3 regions of the Sphingopyxis sp. 550A genome follow, and region 1 is predicted to be linked to each of the others. Evidence: predicted binding sites of a transcription regulator. Region 1 holds the regulator's gene; each other region holds the start of a gene.
What was found. Region 1 encodes LexA, which represses DNA repair genes until DNA is damaged. Its sites were predicted from a motif close to GTTCCNCNCTTGTTCT; they were not measured.
Positions count from the first base shown of each region.

Region 2: the regulator LexA is predicted to act here: its motif matches at 1,917-1,932, upstream of ACVENA_RS21500 (DUF6771 family protein).
Region 3: the regulator LexA is predicted to act here: its motif matches at 3,118-3,133, upstream of ACVENA_RS16655 (DUF6771 family protein).

Region 1 covers NZ_CM131615.1:1,567,659-1,574,635, reverse strand. Annotated here, with positions in the region: gene trpC (indole-3-glycerol phosphate synthase TrpC) at 1-480, shown strand, start outside; gene moaC (cyclic pyranopterin monophosphate synthase MoaC) at 726-1,199, shown strand; gene ACVENA_RS07615 (molybdopterin molybdotransferase MoeA) at 1,196-2,383, shown strand; gene lexA (transcriptional repressor LexA) at 2,461-3,144, shown strand; gene ACVENA_RS07605 (ComEC/Rec2 family competence protein) at 3,098-5,227, opposite strand; gene gltX (glutamate--tRNA ligase) at 5,326-6,792, shown strand; gene ACVENA_RS07595 (citrate synthase) at 6,832-6,977, shown strand, end outside.
Region 2 covers NZ_CM131615.1:4,430,081-4,437,057, reverse strand. Annotated here, with positions in the region: gene ACVENA_RS21510 (ParB/RepB/Spo0J family partition protein) at 1-1,178, opposite strand, end outside; gene ACVENA_RS21505 (DUF2958 domain-containing protein) at 1,302-1,703, opposite strand; gene ACVENA_RS21500 (DUF6771 family protein) at 1,942-2,133, shown strand; gene ACVENA_RS21495 (hypothetical protein) at 2,135-2,464, shown strand; gene ACVENA_RS21490 (hypothetical protein) at 2,476-2,985, shown strand; gene ACVENA_RS21485 (SOS response-associated peptidase family protein) at 3,000-3,650, shown strand; gene ACVENA_RS21480 (autoinducer binding domain-containing protein) at 3,905-4,666, shown strand; gene ACVENA_RS21475 (acyl-homoserine-lactone synthase) at 4,764-5,390, shown strand; gene ACVENA_RS21470 (phytanoyl-CoA dioxygenase family protein) at 5,387-6,265, shown strand; gene ACVENA_RS21465 (GntR family transcriptional regulator) at 6,262-6,873, shown strand.
Region 3 covers NZ_CM131615.1:3,432,828-3,439,804, forward strand. Annotated here, with positions in the region: gene ACVENA_RS16640 (M28 family peptidase) at 1-834, opposite strand, end outside; gene ACVENA_RS16645 (hypothetical protein) at 838-2,436, opposite strand; partial or broken gene ACVENA_RS16650 (DUF2958 domain-containing protein) at 2,559-2,959, opposite strand; gene ACVENA_RS16655 (DUF6771 family protein) at 3,143-3,334, shown strand; gene ACVENA_RS16660 (hypothetical protein) at 3,336-3,665, shown strand; gene ACVENA_RS16665 (hypothetical protein) at 3,678-4,190, shown strand; gene ACVENA_RS16670 (SOS response-associated peptidase) at 4,218-4,868, shown strand; gene ACVENA_RS16675 (hypothetical protein) at 4,876-5,001, shown strand; gene ACVENA_RS16680 (LuxR family transcriptional regulator) at 5,289-6,047, shown strand; gene ACVENA_RS16685 (acyl-homoserine-lactone synthase) at 6,146-6,769, shown strand; gene ACVENA_RS16690 (phytanoyl-CoA dioxygenase family protein) at 6,766-6,977, shown strand, end outside.

The DNA.
Region 1 (6,977 bases):
TTTCTGATCGCGGCACGCACCGCGTGCGACCTTCCCGTTCTCCGCAAGGATTTCATGATCGACCCGTGGCAGGTCGCCGAAGCGCGCTCGATCGGCGCCGACGCGATCCTGATCATCGTCGCCGCGCTCGACGACGGCGCGATGCGCGAGATCGAGGAAGCGGCGATCGAGCGCGGCATGGACGTTCTCGTCGAGGTGCACGACGAAACCGAACTCGACCGCGCGCTGACGCGGCTGCGCTCGCGCCTGATCGGAGTCAACAACCGCGATCTCAAGACCTTCGAGACGGATCTTGCGGTAACCGAGCGGCTGGCGAAACGCGTGCCGCCCGGCACGCTTCTCGTCGGCGAAAGCGGCATCGCCACCCACGCCGACTGCCACCGCCTCTCGCAAAGCGGCGTCCACGCCTTCCTCGTCGGCGAAAGCCTGATGCGCCAGGCGGATGTCGAGGCGGCGACAAAGGCACTCCTGAACGGGTAAAGCGACATTTCCGCTGTGGGGTGGGAAGCGGTCGTTGAAGGATGGCGCTACTTTCCCCTCCCGCAAGCGGGAGGGGCAGCGAGACTTACGAACTTGTTCGTTAGTCGCAGCGGGGTGGGCCATCGCGACGTCGCTGCCCACCCCCGCCCCCTCCCGCCTGCGGGAGGGGAGAGAAGCGTCCGCTTCCGGCCGAAACCCACCATCCCCCTTGCCTTCCCCGCCCCACCTTGCTTGGCTCGCCTCCGATGACCAGCAAACCGACTCACCTCGACGACAGCGGCGCAGCGCATATGGTCGATGTCGGCGCCAAGCCCGCCACCCGGCGCCGTGCCGTCGCGAGCGGTCGCATCGCCATGTCGGCCGAGGCACTGAGCGCGATCCGCAGCGGCAACGCGCCCAAGGGCGACGTCCTTTCGACCGCGCGGATCGCGGGCATCATGGCCGCGAAACGCACGTCCGACCTGATCCCGCTCTGCCATCCGCTCGCCCTCACCAAGGTTTCGGTCGAATTCGACTGGGAAGACACCGGCGTTTCGGTCCGCGCCACGGCCGAAACGACCGGCCCGACCGGGGTCGAGATGGAGGCGCTCACCGCCGTCTCGGTCGCGCTGCTGACGCTCTACGACATGGCGAAGGCGCTCGACCGCGCGATGATCCTCAGCGATATCCGTCTGCTCGAAAAGAGCGGCGGCCGCTCGGGCGACTGGCGCGCCGCATGAACGGCCTGCTTGCCGTCGAGGAGGCACAGGCGCGCCTGCTCGCCTTGCGCCCGCCGCTCGCGCCGGAAACTATCGCTTTTTCGGAAGCTCTTGGCCGCTATCTTTCACAGGACATCGCGGCCGAACGCGACCAGCCCGCGGCGCCGCTGTCGGCGATGGACGGCTATGCGATCCGCTTCGACGATCTTCCCGGCCCATGGCGGATCACCGGCGAGGTGGCCGCAGGCGCCGCGCCGTCCGCACCGCTCGGCGCGGGCCAGGCGGCGCGCATCTTCACCGGCGCCATGCTTCCCGATGGCGCCGACACTATCCTCATCCAGGAAAATGCCGCCACCGAGGAGACAGTGCTCACTCTGACCGGCGATGCGCCGGCGCGCGGCCAGCATATTCGCCCCCGCGCGAGCGATTTCGCCGCGGGCGACCGACTCCTCGCCGCCGGAACGCGCCTGACCCCGGGCGCGATTGCCGCCGCGATCATGGGCGGCACAGCGCAGCTTGCGGTCGGTGCGCGCCCGCGCGTCGCGATCATGACCACCGGCGACGAACTGGTGCAGCCGGGCCGCACGCTCGCACCCGGCCAGATTCCCGACAGCAACGGCCCGATGCTCGCGGCGCTGCTCGCGCGCGAACCCGCCGACGTCGGCCTGCCGCTGCACATGCGCGACGACCGGACGATGATCGCGCGTGTTCTCAAGGATCTGGCGCGACGTCACGACGTCATCGTCACCGTCGGCGGCGCGTCAGTCGGCGATCATGACCATATCCGCGGCGCGCTCGAAGATGCGGGCGGGCGCGTCGATTTCTGGAAGATCGCGATGAAGCCGGGCAAGCCGCTGATCGCGGGTCGCATCGGCGACGCGCTGCTGCTCGGTCTGCCCGGCAATCCATCGTCGGCTTTCGTCACCGCGACCCTGTTCCTGCTCCCGCTCGTCCGCCATCTCGCCGGCGCGCGCGACCCACTGCCCGGAATCCGGCGAGCGCCACTCGCGACCGCGCTTGGCCCCGGCGGCGCGCGGCGCGACTATCTGCGCGCGCGCCGCGACGGCGAGCGCCTCATGCTGTTCGATGGGCAGGACAGCGGCCGCACCTTCCCGCTCGCCGAAGCCGACGCGCTGCTGATCCGCGAGATCGGCGCACCCGCCAAAGCCACCGGCGAACTGGCCGATTATATCGACATCGCTTGACAAGTTCCGATTTGTTCCACTATCGTTCTCCCTATGTCCGGCGCCCGGTCCATTCGGGGCATCATGGAGAACAAGCGATGTTGACCGCCAAGCAGCATGAACTGCTCCACTTCATCCAACAGCGCCTCGACGCGAGCGGGATCTCGCCGTCGTTCGAGGAGATGAAGGAAGCGCTCGGCCTCAAGTCGAAATCGGGTATCCATCGCCTGATAAGCGCTTTGGAAGAAAGGGGTTTTCTCCGCCGCCTCCCCAATCGCGCCCGCGCGCTGGAGGTGCTCAAGACCCCCGAAGGCGCCAAGGCTCCCGTCGTAAGCGAGCGCGACAATATCGTCCCGCTGCGCAAGCCCGCCCCCGCGCTGCGCCCGATCGCCGCGAACGACATCATTGAGGTGCCGCTGCACGGCAAGATCGCTGCGGGCGTACCGATCGAGGCGTTCGAGGATCACAACCAGCTCGCGGTTCCCGCCGCGCTGCTCGGCGCGGGCGAGCATTATGCGCTCGAAGTGTCGGGCGACTCGATGGTCGAGGCGGGCATCTTCGACGGCGATTATGCGCTGATCCAGAAAGCCGACACCGCGCGCGAGGGTGACATCGTCGTCGCGCTGGTCGACGGGCAGGACGCGACGCTCAAATTTTTCCGCCGCGAGGGTAAGATGATCCGGCTCGATCCCGCCAACAGCGCCTATGAGCCGCAGCGCTACGAAGCCGGGCGCGTCATGGTGCAAGGGCGTCTTTCGGGACTGCTTCGTCGTTACCACTGAGCTGGTCGGGGCGGCGCCACGGATGCTCGTCGCCCGCGCGTAGCGCGGCGACGACTCGCGGCCTGCTCCCCAGGTAGATCGCCAGCCCGCCGCTTTGCGCCAGACTGTCGCGGTCGATCGTCAGCCAGCGCCCGATGCATTCGCGCGGCAGCCAGCGATCGCTGATCACGACATCGGCCGCGGCGCAGGCGGCCGCCATCTCGGCGCCCTCGATCCGGTCACGGCCCCGCGAGGCGAGGATGACGCGTTGCACGCCGTCGGCGCCCTGATGCCAGCGACAGAAATCGGCGTTGCATTCGACATGGTCGAGATCGGCGAGCGCGCTCAGCGGCGCGTCGATCCCCGCCGCCTCGCTCATCGCATCGCGCACGAAATCGCCCGCGCGGTCGCGCAGCAGCGCATAGCCGCCGCCGGGCACCGCCGCCGCGATGTTGCGCCCGTCGCCGGTGACGAGCAGATCGGGGCGCGGCTGCGCGAGCAACGCCGCGATCCCGATCGCTAGCGGCACCGCCCCCGCCCAACGCCAGCGCGTCCGCCAGATCAGGATCCAGAGCCCGCCGCCAACGGTCAGCGCGAAGCCCCAACGCGGAAAGCTCGGCAGCGTCGCGACCGCCCCCGGCGTGTCGGCCACCGCGTGCGCAAGCGCGATGAGCAGGCGCAGCGCGTGATCGGCCACCCACCAGAAGGGCGCGCCGAACCCGACGCTATCGAACAGCAGCCCCGCCGCCTCCATCGGCATGATGACGAAGGTCGTGAGCGGGATCGCCACGACATTGGCGAGCGCGCCGTAAAGCCCCGCCTTGTGGAAATGAAACAGTGCGATCGGCGCCAGCGCCAGTTCGACCACCAGCCCGGTGATCAGCAATCCCGCCAGCGCCCGCCCCCATCGCAGCGGCAGCACTTCGTCGCGGCGCGCGAGGAAGCGCTGCATCGCCGGGCTTTCGTGAAGCGCGACGAGCGCAGTCACCGCCGCGAAGCTGAGCTGAAAACTCGGCCCCGCGAGCGATTCGGGACGCCATAACAGCACGATCAGCGCGCCTGCCGCCACAAGCCGCAACGTCAACGCCTCGCGCCCCATCAGAAAAGCGACAAGGACGAGCAGCGCCGCGATCAGCGAACGCAGCGTCGGCACTTCGGCGCCCGCGAGCCACGTATAGCCTGCCCCCGCCAGCGCGCCCGCCGCGGCGGCGATCGGCAGCACATATCCCGCCAGCGCCAGCCGCCCGCTGAGTGCGAACAGCCGCATCGCGACGAGCATCGCAAAGCCGATCACCGCGGTCACATGCAGCCCGCTGATCGACAGCAGGTGCGCCAACCCTGCGCGGCGCATCGCCTCGTCATCCTCGGGCGATATCGCGCCGCGATCGCCGGTGACCAGCGCCGCCGCGATCCCGCCCGGCGATCCCGCGACCTGTTCGTGGATATGCGCGCTGAGCCGCGCGCGCAACGGCTGGCTACCGTGCTGCTCTCCGGGCGACCGCGCGACATCGCCGAGCACCGTCCCGACCGCGCCGATCCGGTCGAACCACGCCCGCTGCGCAAAATCATATCCACCCGGCAGGCTCGCCGTCGGTGGCGGCATCAGCCGCGCGCGGAGCCCGATGAATTCGCCCGGCGCGATGCTGCCGCCATCGCCGCGAAGCGTCAGCCGGACCCGCGGCGGCAGGTCGGGCCGCCGTAGCGGGCGGACGATGAGCCGCACCTGCTCGCGCGCGGGCTGCGGCTCGACCGCTTCGACCCTGGCCGAAAAGGCGGTCACCGCGGGTTGCGCGAGCACCGGCGCCGCGACCCACGCCGCGCGTGCCCAGATCAGCAGCAGCCCTGCCGCCATCACCGCACAGCCGACCACCGCGATACGGCCCGACCGTCGCTGCCACCCCGTCAGCACCCCGACAAGCGCTCCTGCGGCGAGCAGGAAAAGCAACCCGATCCACTGCATCATCGTCGGCATGGCGAACCAGGCGGCGATCCCGGCGCCGAACGCGACTGGAAGCCAGAGCCCGATCCGCTCGCGCTCGACATCGAGCCATGCCTCGGCGCGCTCCGGAAGCCCACGGAGGACCGTAATCGCGTGCGCGAACATGGGCGTTTGAAGCGACCTTGCCGCCATGCTAGGGGCTGCCCCGATCCTCCGTCCCGATCCCCCTGACCGGAACGGCAAATTGAGTGAAAGAGGCCGCAGTGGCAACCGAAAACCCGACCAATCTGGCAGAAGCGACCCCCGAGGCAACGGGCGCCGACGTGGTGACGCGCTTCGCCCCCTCCCCGACCGGATATCTGCACATCGGCGGTGCGCGCACCGCGCTGTTCAACTGGCTGTTCGCGCGCCACCATGGCGGCAAGTTCCTGCTTCGCATCGAGGATACCGATCGCGCGCGCTCGACCGACGCCGCAATCGACGCGATTCTCGACGGGATGAAATGGCTCGATCTCGATTGGGACGGCGATGCCGTCTTCCAGTTCGCGCGCGCGCCGCGCCATGCCGAGGTCGCGCACGACCTGCTCGCCAGGGGCGCGGCCTATCGCTGCTACCTGACGCAGGACGAACTCGCGGCGATGCGCGCCGAAGCGCAGGAAAAGCGCGTCCCCTTCCGCGTCCGCAGCCCGTGGCGCGACCGCAACGACGGCGACCCCGCGGCCCCGCACGTCATCCGCCTGCGCGCGCCGCAGGACGGCGAAGTCACGATCCGCGACCGCGTGCAGGGCGACGTTACCGTCCAGAATGCCGAACTCGACGATTTCATCCTGCTGCGCAGCGACGGCACGCCGACCTATATGCTCAGCGTCGTCGTCGACGACAATGACATGGGGATCACCCACGTCATCCGCGGCGACGACCATCTCAACAACGCCTTCCGGCAACTTGCGCTGATCCGCGCGATGGAATGGCGCGAGCCCGTCTATGCGCATGTCCCGCTGATCCACGGCGCCGATGGCGCGAAGCTGTCGAAGCGCCACGGCGCGCTCGGCGTCGATGCCTATCGCGACGAGATGGGCTATCTGCCCGAAGCGGTGAATAATTATCTCCTCCGCCTCGGCTGGGGGCACGGCGATGCAGAGATCATCAGTCGCGAGCAGGCGGTCGAATGGTTCGACCTCGATCATGTCGGCCGCTCGCCCTCGCGCTTCGATTTCAAGAAGCTCGAAAATCTCAACGGCCATTACATTCGCGAAGCCGATGACGCCCGCCTCGCCAATCTCGTCGCCCCGCGCGTCGAAAAGTGCGTCGGCCGCGCGCTGGGCGATGCCGAACGCGATCTGCTGGTGCGCGCGATGGAGTCGCTGAAACCCCGCGCCAAGACGCTGGACGAGATCGCCGAAGGTGCGACCTTCCTTTTCGAGGCGCTGCCGCTCGCGGTGGACGAAAAGGCCGCGCAGGTGCTAAGGGACGCGCCGGAGGGAGTGCTCGCCGGCGTCACCGACAAGCTGCGCGGGCTGAACGACTGGAATGCGGAGGATATCGAGGCCGCGGTTCGCGAGACGAGCGAGTCGGCGGGAATCGGGCTCGGCAAACTCGCGCAGCCGCTGCGCGCCGCGCTGACCGGACGCACGGTATCTCCGGGAATTTTCGACGTGTTGCTGCTGCTCGGCCGCGATGCGAGCCTGGCGCGACTTGACGCAGCGCAATATTATCCGGCAGGGGCGTAGCCGCAACGTCTCCCGCCCTAAACCTTCAGGGGAAAGAAAATGACCGATATCGCAAAAATCACCCTGGGCGACACCACCGTCGAAAATCCGGTGCTCAAGGGCACGGTCGGCCCCGATGTCGTCGATATCCGCAAATTCTATGCCCAGACGGGCGCCTTCACTTACGATCCCGGCTTCACCTCGAC
Region 2 (6,977 bases), 1.8 Mb from region 1:
TCAGGCTTCACGAAGCCGCGCTCGACGCGCACCGACCCATCGCGGTCGAGCGAGACGAATGCCCCCGCCATCACCATGTCCTCAGGAGCGAAGATCAGCGGACGGTCGACCAAAGCACCGAGTTCGGCATCGATCGCCTCGATCCGCGCATGCACCTCGTCGGGCACGTCGTGCGCATCGGCCCATTCATCGCCGAGCTCCTCGCCTTCGGCTTCAAGCTCGGCGACGCGGGCTGCTTCCGCTTCGGTCATCGCGACCTCTTCGCGGTCGATCTCGCGAAACCCGCGCGTCGCGTCCCACGGCAGGTCGATCGCGGTCGTCACCCATTTCCAGCCCTCGGCGAGGATGCGCGCGCCCTCGGCTTTCAGCTTGGCATCGACGAGCCGGTCGAGAAGCGCGGGGTCGGTGAGCCAGCCGCCGCCATCGGATTCGAACAGGTCGCGCGCGATGCCGCCGCCCGCTTCGAGATAGGTGTCGAGACCGACGAAGCAGACCCTTTTGTCACCCGCGCGAACGCTGTTCTCGGTGAGTTTCTGGCGGATCCAGGTCGCCGACTTGTTGAAGCTATGCTCGAGCTGCTCCCAGACCTCTTCCTGCCGCGCATGATCGTCGGCGATGGTGAAGGCCATGAGTTGATCGAGCGTCATCGCCTCTTCGGCGTAAAGCGCGTGCAGCCTGGGCGAGACACTGGCGAGCTTCAGGCGCTGGCGCACTGCGGCGGGGGTGGTGTGAAAATGCGCGGCGATTTCCTCGATGCCGGCGTCCTTCTCGACCATCGCCTGCATCGCGCGAAATTCATCGAGCGGATGCAGCGCCTCGCGAAAGCTGTTCTCGGCGAGGCTGTCCTCTTCTGCGAGCACATCATTGGCCGCACCGCCCACGACACAGGGGATCGGCGCGTCCTTCGCGAGCCTCTTCTGTTTCGCCAGCAGTTCGAGCGCGCGGAAGCGCCGGCCACCGGCCGGAATTTCGAACTGCCCCGTTTCCTGCCCCTCCCCATCGAGCAGGGGACGCACATTGAGGCTCTGGAGCAAACCGCGGCGGGCGATGTCGGCCGCCAGCGTATCGATCGATACGCCTGCCTTCACGCGCCGCACATTGGCCTGCGACAGGCGCAAGCGGTCGAGGGGAATGTCGCGCGATGGAGCGAGGGTGATTTTCGGAAGCGCTTTGGTCATGGGCCTTCTCCATGACGGGCCGCCGAGAGACACTCTCCCGGCTCCTGAAACCCGTCATGAAGCCCCGGCTTCCCTCTTCCTCGAACGGGGCCGCCGCCGGCTGCCCCGAAAAAGCCCGCGGCCTCAGCCCCGCCCCGAAAGCCGGCGCGCCGCTGCATGCAGGCGCTGCTCGCCAAGGATGATCGAGCCCGCCGCGCGCGCCGCTTCGGCATAGACCGACAGGGGATGGCGTGCCTCGAAGTGGAGGTCGCGCTCGATGCCGAGCCCGAAGGGCAGGCGCACCCCCTCGAGTTCGGTGGCCGAGAAACTGCCGAGTTCGGGACAACCGAAGCCCAGGTCCGCAAGACCGAACAATATGCCGTCGGCATCGATCTCGGTTGCGAGCCAGGTGGCGGCGCCGACGGGGCTGAAGAAGCGCACGACGGGCTTGGGATCGGGTTCGCGCGCGCCGCGCGCGATCGCATCGTGCCTTGCGGCAGCATTGGCAGCGAGCGCGGCGGCGATGTCGGGAGTGAGGAGTTTCATGCCGCGATCCTTCCCCCGGAATCTTTGCCGCGGCGGCAAGGCTTTGCTTGATGGTTCATTTCGCTTCTCCGCAGCGGACCGGCAGCGAGCCTCTCTCGCCGCACTCCGTCCGCCACGCGGTCCGGCAACCCTCGCGCTCGCTCGCGGCGGCCTGCCGCCGCGGGACCGGGGATCATGGACAGGCCCAGCCGTGCGCAGCGGGCTTGCCATGTTGTTCTTCCTATGTTCTCATATGGGCATGGACAGAATCGATACCGCCCGAGTCGCCGAAACCCTGCTTGCCGCTCCCGGCTGGGCGCGCGTGGGCCTCACCGCACCTACAAGTCACATGCGCGTCGAAGCGGCGTTCGAGCTCGCCCGCGTCATCGTCGAGAGCGTGGGTGGAAGCCCCGAGCCCGCGCATATCGACCAGCTCGGGCTTTCGCTGTGACGTGGGCGGCTGGACCAGAGAAGGCGGGCGGCGCGCGACGCATCTGTTCGAGGCGGCGGCATGGTATCAGGCGGTCAGGCCCGTGTGCCGCTGCGGCCATAGCGCGACCTTCGATCCTTATGGTCTGTGGTGGAAGTTCCAGCGCAAGATGTGGGACGATGATCTTGGCAAGGCGCGTGAGAAATTCTGGTGCGCGCGCTGCAAGGCACGGACCGGCAAACGTATTCGGCCGATCCGGCTCGAACTGGTCGCGCCGAGCAAGGACGATATCCAATTGCCCATGCCCGACGAACGCGAATGGAAGCGCGCGCTGAGCCGCTTCCGGGCCTAGGAGACCGTCCGATGGACATCGAGAATGACGACGCCCTTGTGGGCATTGGCAAGAGCCATCGCGTGATGATCTGGGATGGACAGCAGGAGCGCGAGAAGGAGCTTCACTGGGGCCTGCCGTCGCGTGATCATGACATCTTCCAGATCCCGCTGCTCAAGTCCGAGACCGCGATCATCGACCGTCCGTGCCTGCTGCTTGCCAATGAGTTCGGCCTGGTGAAGCGCGGCAAGACGGTCTATTCGGCAAGCCTCATCGGCGAACCCTTCCTATGCATCGCGGCAACATGGCGTCCCGGGAACCGCGATTGGCCCGACAGTTTCGCGGCGCTCACCGTCCCCGCCTATGCCGATCTTGCCCATCATAAGGACCGCCATGTCGGGGTGGTTCATCCTGACGACCTTTTCGACTGGCTGATGGGAAGGCGACCACCGCTGGACTTGCTGCGGCCCTTCCCCAAGGATAGCTTCAGGATCACGCCGCCGATCCAGCAGAATTTCGACGACCTGCTCGGAGCGGCCTGACGAAGGGCCGCCCGATGTGCAACCTGGTGACGCTGAATTCGACGGTCGACGAGGTGGCATCCTATTTCAAATCGCGTCGGCCGCAGGCCACCAACGCATCGCCCGGCGATGTCTATCCCGGCGGACAGGGTTTCGTGGTGAGGCAGGACGGCGGCGAACGCATCCTTCAGGCCATGACCTGGGGCTTCCCGGTGCGCCTCAAACATATGAAACCGGCCAGCAAGCCGAAGCCGGTCAACAATGCGCGCGACGACAAGCTGATGTCCTTCTGGCGCCCCTGGTTCACCGCCCCCGCCAATCGCTGCCTCATCCCTTTCACCTCCTTCGCCGAAGCCGAAGGCGAGAAGGGCAAGATGACGCGAACCTGGATCAGCGTCACCGACCAGCCGCTTGCCGCATGGGCGGGGCTCTGGCAACCGACCGACGAATGGGGTGATTGCTATACCGGCGTGATGGTCGATGCGACCGAGGAACTGTTCCACATCCATGATCGCATGCCGGTTATTTTGCACCCCGAAGATCATGATGCCTGGCTTCACGCACCTGCCGAAGAGGCGATGGCCTTGGTCGCAAAATATCCTGCCGATCGCCTCGCCGTCGAGCGCACTGAAGTGCCCTGGTTCAGCCGTAAGGCGCCGCCCGCCGACGCGCCGTCGCTGCTCTGACAAGCCGTCATATCCGACAGGAATAGATCCAGAAGCGGGTCCGATTGTCGGGACGGGGGCCTTTACCCGGATTATCAGCCTGTTACATCTTGCTCACCGATCGATCGCCGTGCGCCAGGCTGCGGAAACAGCGGCCGGACATGGCGTGAGGACCCGTCGGAAATTCCCCCGTTCGCCCGCGCCGAAAGGAAAAGGCCCGCGGCGATTGTTGGAGCGGACCGCAGGCGAGCGGGTCGGGAACGCGCCGGCGGCCGATGAACGACGTGAAGCATTATTATCTGACAGAGGAACTCGCACAGGAATTTACCGGAGCAGACCGAGAAGAGCAGCTCTTTGCCGCACTGACCAAGGCTGCGGGCCGAATGGGGTTCGACCATTTCGCGCTTGCCTTCGATCGGCGCGGAACCGGCGAACCGGCGTCGATCCTCGTGCACAATTATCCCGACGCCTGGGCCAAGGTCTATGTCGGTTTCGATCTCAGCGGAACAGATCCCATCCGCCGCGCCAGCGAGCGATCGCTGACCGGCTTCGAATGGCGCCACGTCGATCGCTATATTCCGCTGAGCCGCGGCGATCGCCAATTGCTGTCGGTGGCACGCGAGAGCGGCGTCGGTGACGGTTTCACGGTTCCCCGCCATCTGCCCGGCGAGGCGTCGGGGACCTGTTCCTTCGCGGTCCGTCCGCATGCGGACATTCCGGCGGACATGCTCCACGCCGCCGAAATCCTCGGCGCGATTGCCATCGCTTCGGCGCGCGAGTTGATCGGCTCCTCTCCCTTACGGCCACGCCCGATGCTTACCGAACGGCAACGCGAATGCGTGCTCTGGTCGGCGCGCGGCAAGACCGCCGGCGAGATCGCCGATATTCTCGGGATCAGCGAAGAGACGGTCGTGCGCCACCTCAAGATGGCGCGCGACCGCTATTCGGTGCATTGCCGCTCGATGCTGATTCTGTGCGCGCTGTTCGACGGGCTGATCGGCTTCTCGGACATCTACGACTGGTGGCGCCCGAACTGACGCGCCGCGCATAATCGCAAAATCCTTGCCCAGAAATGGGCATAGGCGCCGCGCAGGATCGATGGTCTGATTCCGGCTCCACAGCCAAGGAATCATCATGATCGAACAATCCGTGCGGGCGCCGATGGCGCCCGGGGATGCCGCGCTGCGCGGCATGTTTGCCGCGCGAAAGCAGGTCTTCATCGACCAGCTCAAATGGGATTTGCCCGTCCTCGACGGCCGTTTCGAGCTGGATCAGTTCGACACGCCCGACGCCCGCTATCTGATCCTGCTCGACCCCGACGATCTGCGTCATCGCGCTTCGGCGCGCCTCCTGCCGACCACGGCGCCGCACCTTCTCGGCGACATCTATCCGCACCTCTGCGCCGATGGCCCGCCGACCGGCACCAGAATGTGGGAGATCAGCCGCTTCTGCCTCGACCCCGCGCAGACGCCCGCAGAGCGCCGCGACGCCCGCAACCAGCTCGTGACCGCGCTCGCCGACCATGCCCTGCACAATGGCATCAGCGACTATGTCGGGATTGCGGAGGCGGGCTGGTACCACAGTATCAGCAAATTCGGCTGGACGTGCCGCACGCTGGGGCCCGTCTACCGAGATGACGCGTGCAGGATCGTCGCGCTCAACATTTCGATCGACGAAGACACGCTCCCGGGCCTGAAACGAACGGGGACCTATGCGCCGCTCATGCTCAAATTTGAGGAAGGCGGGGAGCCGGCGCTATGAAAAAGGATCTCACCGAAGCCGATGTCAGCGCGATGCTGGTCGAGGAATTGCGCCGCACCGGCTATTGCATCCTCCGCAACGAGGCGATCGCCCGCGTCCGCGCCTTGGCGCAGGATCTCGATCCGATCTTCGACGCGACACCCTTCTGCGATGGCAATTTCTATGGTCGCCGCACGAAGCGCTGCGGCAGCCTGCTCAAGCGATCGGAGCATATGGCCGCACTGGTGCTCAATCCGATCATCCTCCCCGCGGTCGAGACGATCCTCGGAACTGGGTGCGACCGGATACAGCTCAACCTCACCCAGGCGATCGAGATCCATCCGGGCGAAGTCCGGCAGTTTCCGCACCGCGACCAGGATATGTGGCGCGGCGCCAACGGCACCCAGGAATATCTGGTCAATGTCCTCTGGCCGCTCACGCCCTTCACGAAGGAAAATGGCGCGACGCGCATCTTCCCGAACAGCCATGGCGCGGCGGGAATGGCAAAGACCGATCTCGGCCAGCCGATATTCGCCGAATGTGAGCCGGGGTCGGCGATCTGCTTTCTCGGATCGACCGCACACGGTGCGGGCACGAACCTCAGCAAGGAGGTGAGGCGCGGCGTGCTGGTCAGCTACAGCCTTGGCTGGCTCAAGCCCTATGAGAATTTGTGGCTGGCCTATCCCCCCGAGGTCGCGCGACATTTTCCACCCGAACTGGCAGCGCTCGCCGGTTATGCGCAGCACCGTCCCAATCTCGGCAATTATGAAGGCCAATGCCCCTCTGTTCTGCTGAAGGATGAAAGGCCCGCTCATCTCGGCGCGATCGACGCGCTGCGCCCCGACCAGGCCGAGGCGGTCGCCGCCTTTGCCGCCGTCGAAAGGGCAGGCGCATGAGTCCCGCGCATGTGTTCGAGCCGACCTATGAGGCGATCAAGCGCCGGCTGATGACGGGCGAATGGGCGACTGGGGCCAGAATTGAGGCCGCGCGTCTAGCCGATGACCTCGGCGTCAGCATGACCCCGGTACGCGACAGTCTCTACCGCCTCAATGGCGAGCGCATGGTCGACTTCATGCCGGGCGAAGGCTTTCATGTTCACCGCCCTACCGAGACCGAGTTTCGCGATCTGCTCGAGCTGCATCTGATCCTCCAACTCGCCGCGCTCGCGACGGCGCCAAATCGGCTGGCAACCCCGGTGAGCGCCGATCAGCCCTATCCCGAACGCATCGCCGATCTGTTCCTCGCGGTCGCGGATCGATCTTCGAATGCCGAGATCGTGGCGAGCATCGCCGCAATCGGCGACCGGCTCCAGTTCTCGCGCCATTTCGACGCTGCGATCCTTGGCGATGTCCAGGCCGAATATAAATTGCTCGAGTCCGCCATTGTCGATGCCGCTCCGCAGACCGAGATGCGGAGCCTGCTGCTTGGCTATCATGAGCGGCGCGCGCGCGAGGCCACTTCCTATGCGCGGACGCTTGCTGCGCATCCCGGCCGCCAGACCTGAGCGGCCAATATTGCCGGATCGACGCTTTTGCTTGTCACAGCCGCCCGCAATTGACATGATTCGGGCGCGCTGGAGCATTGCTGGCAGCTTTCGCGCGGACTATT
Region 3 (6,977 bases), 1.9 Mb from region 1:
GACCGCTTCGATGAAATCGTCGCTATGCCCGCGTCCGCGATCGAACCACCGGCCGCCATCCTCCCGGGTCGCGGGATCGCGCTCGATCACCAGCTGCGACGCATCGAGTTCGAGCATGGCGGCGAGCAGTTGCTCGCAGTGGACGACGTCGAGCGTCTCGCGGGGCCCGTGCTGGCGCTCGTAGCCGACCGAGAGGTTGGTGCATTCGGGGACGATAGCGGCATATTCATTGGTATCGGTGTATACGCCCGTGTCGTCGGGCGCGTAACGGAAGCCCGAATTCTGGCGGTTGAGAGCCGCCGCCAGACTCGCCGCGAAAGCATCCGAGCATGTCCGCCCGAAGCTCTGGTGGGTTATGACATCGCCCAGGCCGGCGCGGTCGAAGGCGATCGCTGCATCGATTTCCGCCAGCAGTTCGGGGGTATGGCGCTCGATCCAGCGCGACCCGAGGCAGCCCTGTTCCTCGCCGCGATGGAAGAGGTAGAGGCCGGGGCGCCCCGCTTCGATCATGCCGAGCATGATCCACATTCCCGCGCCGTCGTCGGCGCCGAGCGACATGCCCGCCTTACCGCCCTGCAGATGTGCGATGCCATATTCGTCGACGCCCACAGCCTGGTGGCCGCCGGCCGCCGCGACCGTGTCGACATGGCAGCTCCACAAGGTTCGCGGCTGATCGCCGATCGCGACTATCCGGTTGCCGAAGCCGTCGGCGCGCATGCCCGGGATCGGATCGAGATATTCTCGGCAGAAAGCGCGTTCGGTCGCACTGTCGTGCGGCCGCGCCCAGGACAGGATTTCGAGGAGGCCGGCGCGGCCCGTCAGTTCATAGGTCATGGGTCAGGCTCCAGTCTGGCAAGGGGCGGCGGTCACCGCCAAGGCTGCGGCGGCAGCAGGAACGACACTCTCGATCAGACGCGGCGTGTCGGGGGAATGATGGTCGGCGCATGTGCAGCTGCACGGCTGGGGAGGCGGTATGTGCAAGGCGTGGATGCGAAGGCGGTCGGCCGCTTCCTGTTCGCGCCTCAGACGATCGCCCCGCGCCCGCTCGCCGGCGGCCTGCCATTTGGCGACCTCGATTTCGATCGTGTCCATTTCGTACCGGAACCAGTCGCGGGCGAGGACATGAGCGTTGGAGAGCGACGGGTCGTCGTCGTTGAACGGCTCGGGCAGATAATCGGCGCAGAGCCATTCGCCGTGATATTCGGTGAGATCGGCGGCATGGAACCATTCGCCCGACGCATCGCATTGCCGGCAGCTGCTCGAGAGCCACCATTCGCCGCGATCTTCGAGATAGACGGCGCCGAAGGATTCGACATCCTCTTCGAGCACGTCATGCTCGTCGCCATCGGCAAGCACGGTGATGAAAGTCTCGGAATCGCTATAGCTGCGCTCATTATGGGCGCAGAACACCGAGTGATCGGTGAAGCAATTGTAACACCATTCTTCGGACGAACCGTCCCGGTAAAAGACGATGTCGTGCGAACTCGTGTCGTGGTCGCACCGGGGACAATACCAGCAGCGATCGCCGAGGCCGTTCGTATTTTCGGACGGAATGCTGCCATGGCCGATGACGAGATGTTCGCCGTCGTCGGCAAGGTCATCGCCCGCATCGATATAGGGAACGACGTAGCTGTCCCCGTCGAGGAGACGCCGGATGCGCGCGCCGTTGAGGCTGCCCTTCGCATAGCCCGCATTTTCGAGCAGCAGCTTGAGGCGCGATACATCGCCATAGATGCTGGTATAGATTTTGAGCTCGGGCCACACGACGCTGCGCGCCCGGGCATCGTCGCGGGCGCCGATATAGGCGAGCGCGGTATCAGGCCCGGCGTAGACCCGCACCGGGTGGCAGAAACTGTCGAAGTCGCTCGCGTCGTGCGACATGCAGCTGCCGGGACCGCCGACAAAGACCTCTTCGATTTCGTCGGCATCCTGAGTGATCTTGAGCGCATCTTCCGCGAGTTGCACCGAGAGCCGGGCGCACCAGCCTTCGATCGCCTCATTGTCGAGATGCTCCGAGAAGTAGCGACGCAGGTAGCGACCCGGCGACATGACCAGTTGCCGGTCGAGCTGTCCCTTGGCGGAATTTTCGGTGAAGGCGATCTTGCCCGCCTGCTCGGTCGAGATATGACAAAAGTGCTCGGCATGCTTGGCTTGATACCAAGGCTCGCCATGCCAGGGCGTGGGTTCATAGCTGCCGTCCGCAAAGCGAAGCTTCTCGCGGACCTCCCATTCGACATCGCCGATATCCGAGCCCGCGAGCGCGACGCGGAGCCGGGCATCGGGGGCGCGCAGGAGCAGCTGTTGCCGGGCCGCCTCGGCTTCCTCGAAGGATGACCAGAGATATTGCTGGTCGTCCGCAGGCGCGAACCGGAATTCGGCAGTGATCGGCCGCCACTCGCTATCCGAGTGCGGACACAGGATCTGGAACTGTGCCATGGCTTTCCCCATGACAGGCCGCCGCGAGACACTCTCCCGGCTTCTGAACCCGTCACGGGGCGCCAGCCCTCCTCTTCCTCCCGGGGCCGCTTCGCGGCGGCCCCGGCGTCCGTCGGAGCGCATCAGCCGCGTCCTGAAAGCCGGCTGGCGGCGCGGCGCAGCCTGTGCTCGCCCATTATGATCGATCCGGCCTGGCGCGCCGCCTCGGCATAGGCCGAGAGCGGATGGCTTGCGGTGAAATGGAGGTCGCGTTCGATGGAAAGGCCGAACGGCAACCGCGCAGCCTCGAGTTCGGCAAGCGCGAAGCTGCCGAGCTCGGGGCAGCCGAAGCCGAGGTCGGCCAGACCGAAGAAAATGCCGTCGGCGTCCTCTCGGTCGCCAGCCAGGTCGCTGCGCCGACGGGGCTGAACAGGCGAACGACTGGCGGCGGATCGGGTTCGCACCGCCCCTCAGCGGCCGCCTCGATCCGGGCGGCGAGATTGGCGCGTAGCTGCGTCTCGAGCGCGGGGGTCAAAAGTTTCATGACTTGGGTCTCCGCGGACCGGCGGCAAGCCTTTCTCGCCGCGCCCGATCCGTCCCGGTTTCCGGGCGCTCCTCGGCCTCGCGTGCGGCGGCCGCGCCGCCGCACGGCTGACGCGCGCTGGCGCTGCCCTGACCTCATCGCCTGCAGCTTGTCAAAATGTTCATCATATGTTCTCATAAGGGCATGGACAGAATCGATACCGCCCGAGTCGCCGAGACCATCCTTTCCGCTCCGGGCTGGGCGCGCGTCGGCATCACCGCACCGACGAGCCACATCCGGGTCGAGGCCGCGTTCGAGCTCGCGCGCGCGATCGTCGAGAGCGTCCGCGCGGGGGCAGAGCCGGCGAGCCCCGACCAGCTCGGGCTTTCGCTGTGACGTGGGCGGATGGACAAAGGACGGGCAGCCCCGCGCGACCCATATTTTCGAGGCGGCCGCATGGTTCCGGGCGATCAAGCCCGTTTGCCGCTGCGGGCACAGCGCGACCTTCAACCCCTATGGAATCTGGTGGCGCTTCCAATGCCGGATGTGGGACGATGATCTTGGCAAGGCGCGGGAGAAATTCTGGTGCGTCCGCTGCGGCGCCCGGACCGGCAAGCGTGTCCGCCCGGTGCGGATCGAGCTGGTCGATCCCGGTCCCGACGATATCGCGTTGCCCATGCCCGACGAACGCGAATGGAAGCGCGCGCTTAGCCGCTTCCGTGCATGAGGATTGACGACCATGGAAATCGAAACGGACGACGCGCTCGTCGGCATCGGCAAGATCCATCGCGTGATGGTGTGGGACGGCCAGCGCGAGCGCGAGAAGGAAATGCTCTGGGGCCTGCCTTCGCGCGACGCCGATATCTTCCAGATTCCGCTGCTCAAATCCGAGACCGCGATCATCGACAGGCCGTGCCTGCTGCTCGCGAATGAGTTCGGCCTCGTGAAGCGCGGCAAGACCGTCTATGCCGCGAGCCTGATCACCGACGAGCCCTTCTTCTGCATCGCCGCCGTCTGGCGCCCGGCGCATCGGCTGTGGCCCGAGAGTTTCGCCGCGCTCACCGTGCCGGCCTATGACGATCTTGCCCCGCACAAGGATCGCCATATTGGCGTGGTCCGTCCCGAAGACTGGTTCGACTGGTTGATGGGGACGCGGCCGGCGCTGGACATATTGCGGCCATTCCCCAAGAACAGCTTCAACATCATGCCGCCGATCCAGCAGAATTTCGACGAGCTATTGGGAGCGGCCTGACCGGAAAAACCGGAAGGAGGCGCCGTTATGTGCAATCTCGTCACGCTCAAGGCATCGGTCGCCGAGGTCGCATCAGCCTTCGGCGGGCGCCGACCGCTCACCAACGCGCAGCCCGGCGACGTCTATCCGGGTGGCCAAGGGTTCGTCGTTCGCGACGATGGCGGTGCGCGCGCACTCGAGGCCATGACCTGGGGATTTCCGGTGCGGCTCAAGCATATGAAACCGACGAGCAAGCCCAAGCCCGTCAACAATGCGCGCGACGACAAGCTGATGAGCTTCTGGCGCACCTGGTTCACCAATCCGGCGCAGCGCTGCCTCATTCCTTTCACGGCCTTCGCCGAGGCCGAAGGCGAGAAGGGCAAGATGACCCGGACATGGCTGAGCGTGACCGATCAGCCGCTCGCCGCCTGCGCCGGCCTCTGGCGCCGGAGCGACGAATGGGGCGACTGCTATACGATGGTGATGGTCGATGCGACCGACGAGCTTTTCCATATCCACGACCGCATGCCGGTCATCCTGCACGCGGCGGATCATGACCGATGGCTCCGCGCGGGAGCCGCAGAGGCGATGAAGCTGGTCGCGAAATATCCCGCCAACCTGATTGCCGTCGAACGCACCGACATTCCCTGGTTCAGCCGCAAAGCACCGCCGGCCGAAGCGCCCGGCCTTTTCCCGTGATGCCCCGATGACCGATGAACCCAAATGGAGGCGCCGCGCGCTTGCGATCGAGTTCTGGCTCGCGGCAGCGCTGGTGGCGGGCTCCTTCATCGCCGGGATCATCGGCGCGGTCCGGTCGCTCACCGGGAACTGACGGCATCGCCAGGCAGCTTGGGAAGTCACAGCGCACGCCCGTCAGGCGAATGACGTGTCAAAGTGGTTCCATCTCCCGCCCCCGCAGGCTTTACGCGACTTATCCGGATGTTAGACCGTCAGAACCGATAGATTGCCGCGCCGAGGCAGCGACGACAGCAGTCCGCCGCGCGATATCAGGACCCGTCGGAGACTTGTCCAACCCTCGCGCGTCCCGGAGAGGAACCGGCGGCGTTCGACCCGAAGGAGCGGACCGCGGGCAGCGGGTCGGGAACGCGTCAGCGGCCGATGATCGACGTGAAGCATTTTCATTTGACGGAGGAACTTGCCGAAGAAATTTCCGGCGCAGCACAGGAAGACCAGCTGTTCGCAGCGCTTGCGAAGGCGGCGGGCCGCATGGGGTTCGACCATTTCGCCTTGGCCTTCGACCGGCGCGGCGGCGAGGCCGCGTCGCTGCTCGTCCATAACTACCCGGACGCTTGGGCGAAGCTCTATGTCGGCCTCGACCTCAGCACGACCGACCCGATCCGGCGTGCCGGCGAAAGATCGATCACCGGTTTCGAATGGCGCGACGTCGGGCGCTACATTCCCTTGTCGCGCGGCGACCGGCAATTGCTCAGCGTCGCGCGCGAGAGCGGGGTCGGGGACGGCTTCACCGTGCCGCGCCATCTTCCCGGCGAAGCGATGGGCTCCTGCTCCTTCGCGGTCGGCCCGCATGCCGACATGCCTTGCCATATGCTCAACGTCGCCGAAATCGTCGGGGCGATCGCGATTGCAAGGGCGCGCGAACTGATGGGCACGGCCGCACCGCGGCCGCGATCGGTGCTTACCGAGCGGCAGCGCGAATGTGTGCTCTGGTCGGCGCGCGGCAAGACGGCGGGCGAAATCGCCGACATTCTCGGCATCAGCCAGGAGACGGTGGTGCGTCACCTCAAGATGGCGCGCGACCGCTATTCGGTCCACTGCCGCTCAATGCTGATCCTCTGCGCCTTGTTCGATGGCCTGATCGGCTTCTCCGACGTCTATGACTGGTGGCGTCCCGACTGAGCCGGCGCGCAAAACGCGAAAGGCTTGCCCAGAAATGGGCATAGCCGCCCCGCGGGATTGATGGTCTGAATCGGGCTTCCAGCAACCAAGGACGACTCATGATCAATCAATCCACGCGGGCGCAGACTGCGCCCGGCGATGCGGCGCTGCGCGCCATGTTCACGGCCCGAAAACAGGTCTTCATCGACCTCTTGAAATGGGATCTACCCGCCCTCGACGGGCGCTTCGAGCTCGACCAGTTCGATAATCCGCACGCCCGATATCTGATCCTCCTCGACCCCGACGATCTGCGGCACCGGGCGTCGGCCCGCCTGCTGCCGACCACCGCGCCGCATCTTCTCGGCGATATCTATCCGCATCTCTGCCCCGATGGCGCGCCATCCGGCGAGAGCATATGGGAGATCAGCCGCTTCTGCCTCGACCCGGCGCAAACGGCGGCCGAGCGCCTCGATGCGCGCAACCAGCTCGTCAGCGCTCTCACGGACTATGCGCTTCACCATGGGATCCGCGAATATGTCGGGATCGCCGAGGCGCGATGGTTCGCGAAGATCAGCGGTTTCGGCTGGTCCTGCCGCGCGCTCGGCCCCGCCCGTCCCGACGCGGCATGCCCGATCCTCGCGTTCGGCATCCGGATCGACGCGGACACGCTGCCCGGTCTGCAGCGAACGGGTACATGGGCGCCACTCGGACTGAGGCTCGAAAGCGGGGAGCTCGCGCCATGAGCAAGGCTATCGACAATACCGCTCTTGCACGCCGCCTCGTCGGCGAGCTCCAGCGCGACGGCTATTGCATCCTGCATGGGGCGGCGACGGCGCCTGTGCATACCCTCGCCAAGGATCTCGATCCGGTCTTTGCCGAGACGCCCTTTTGTGAGGGTGATTTCTACGGGCGGCGAACGAAACGGTTCGGCAGCTTGCTGCGGCGGTCACG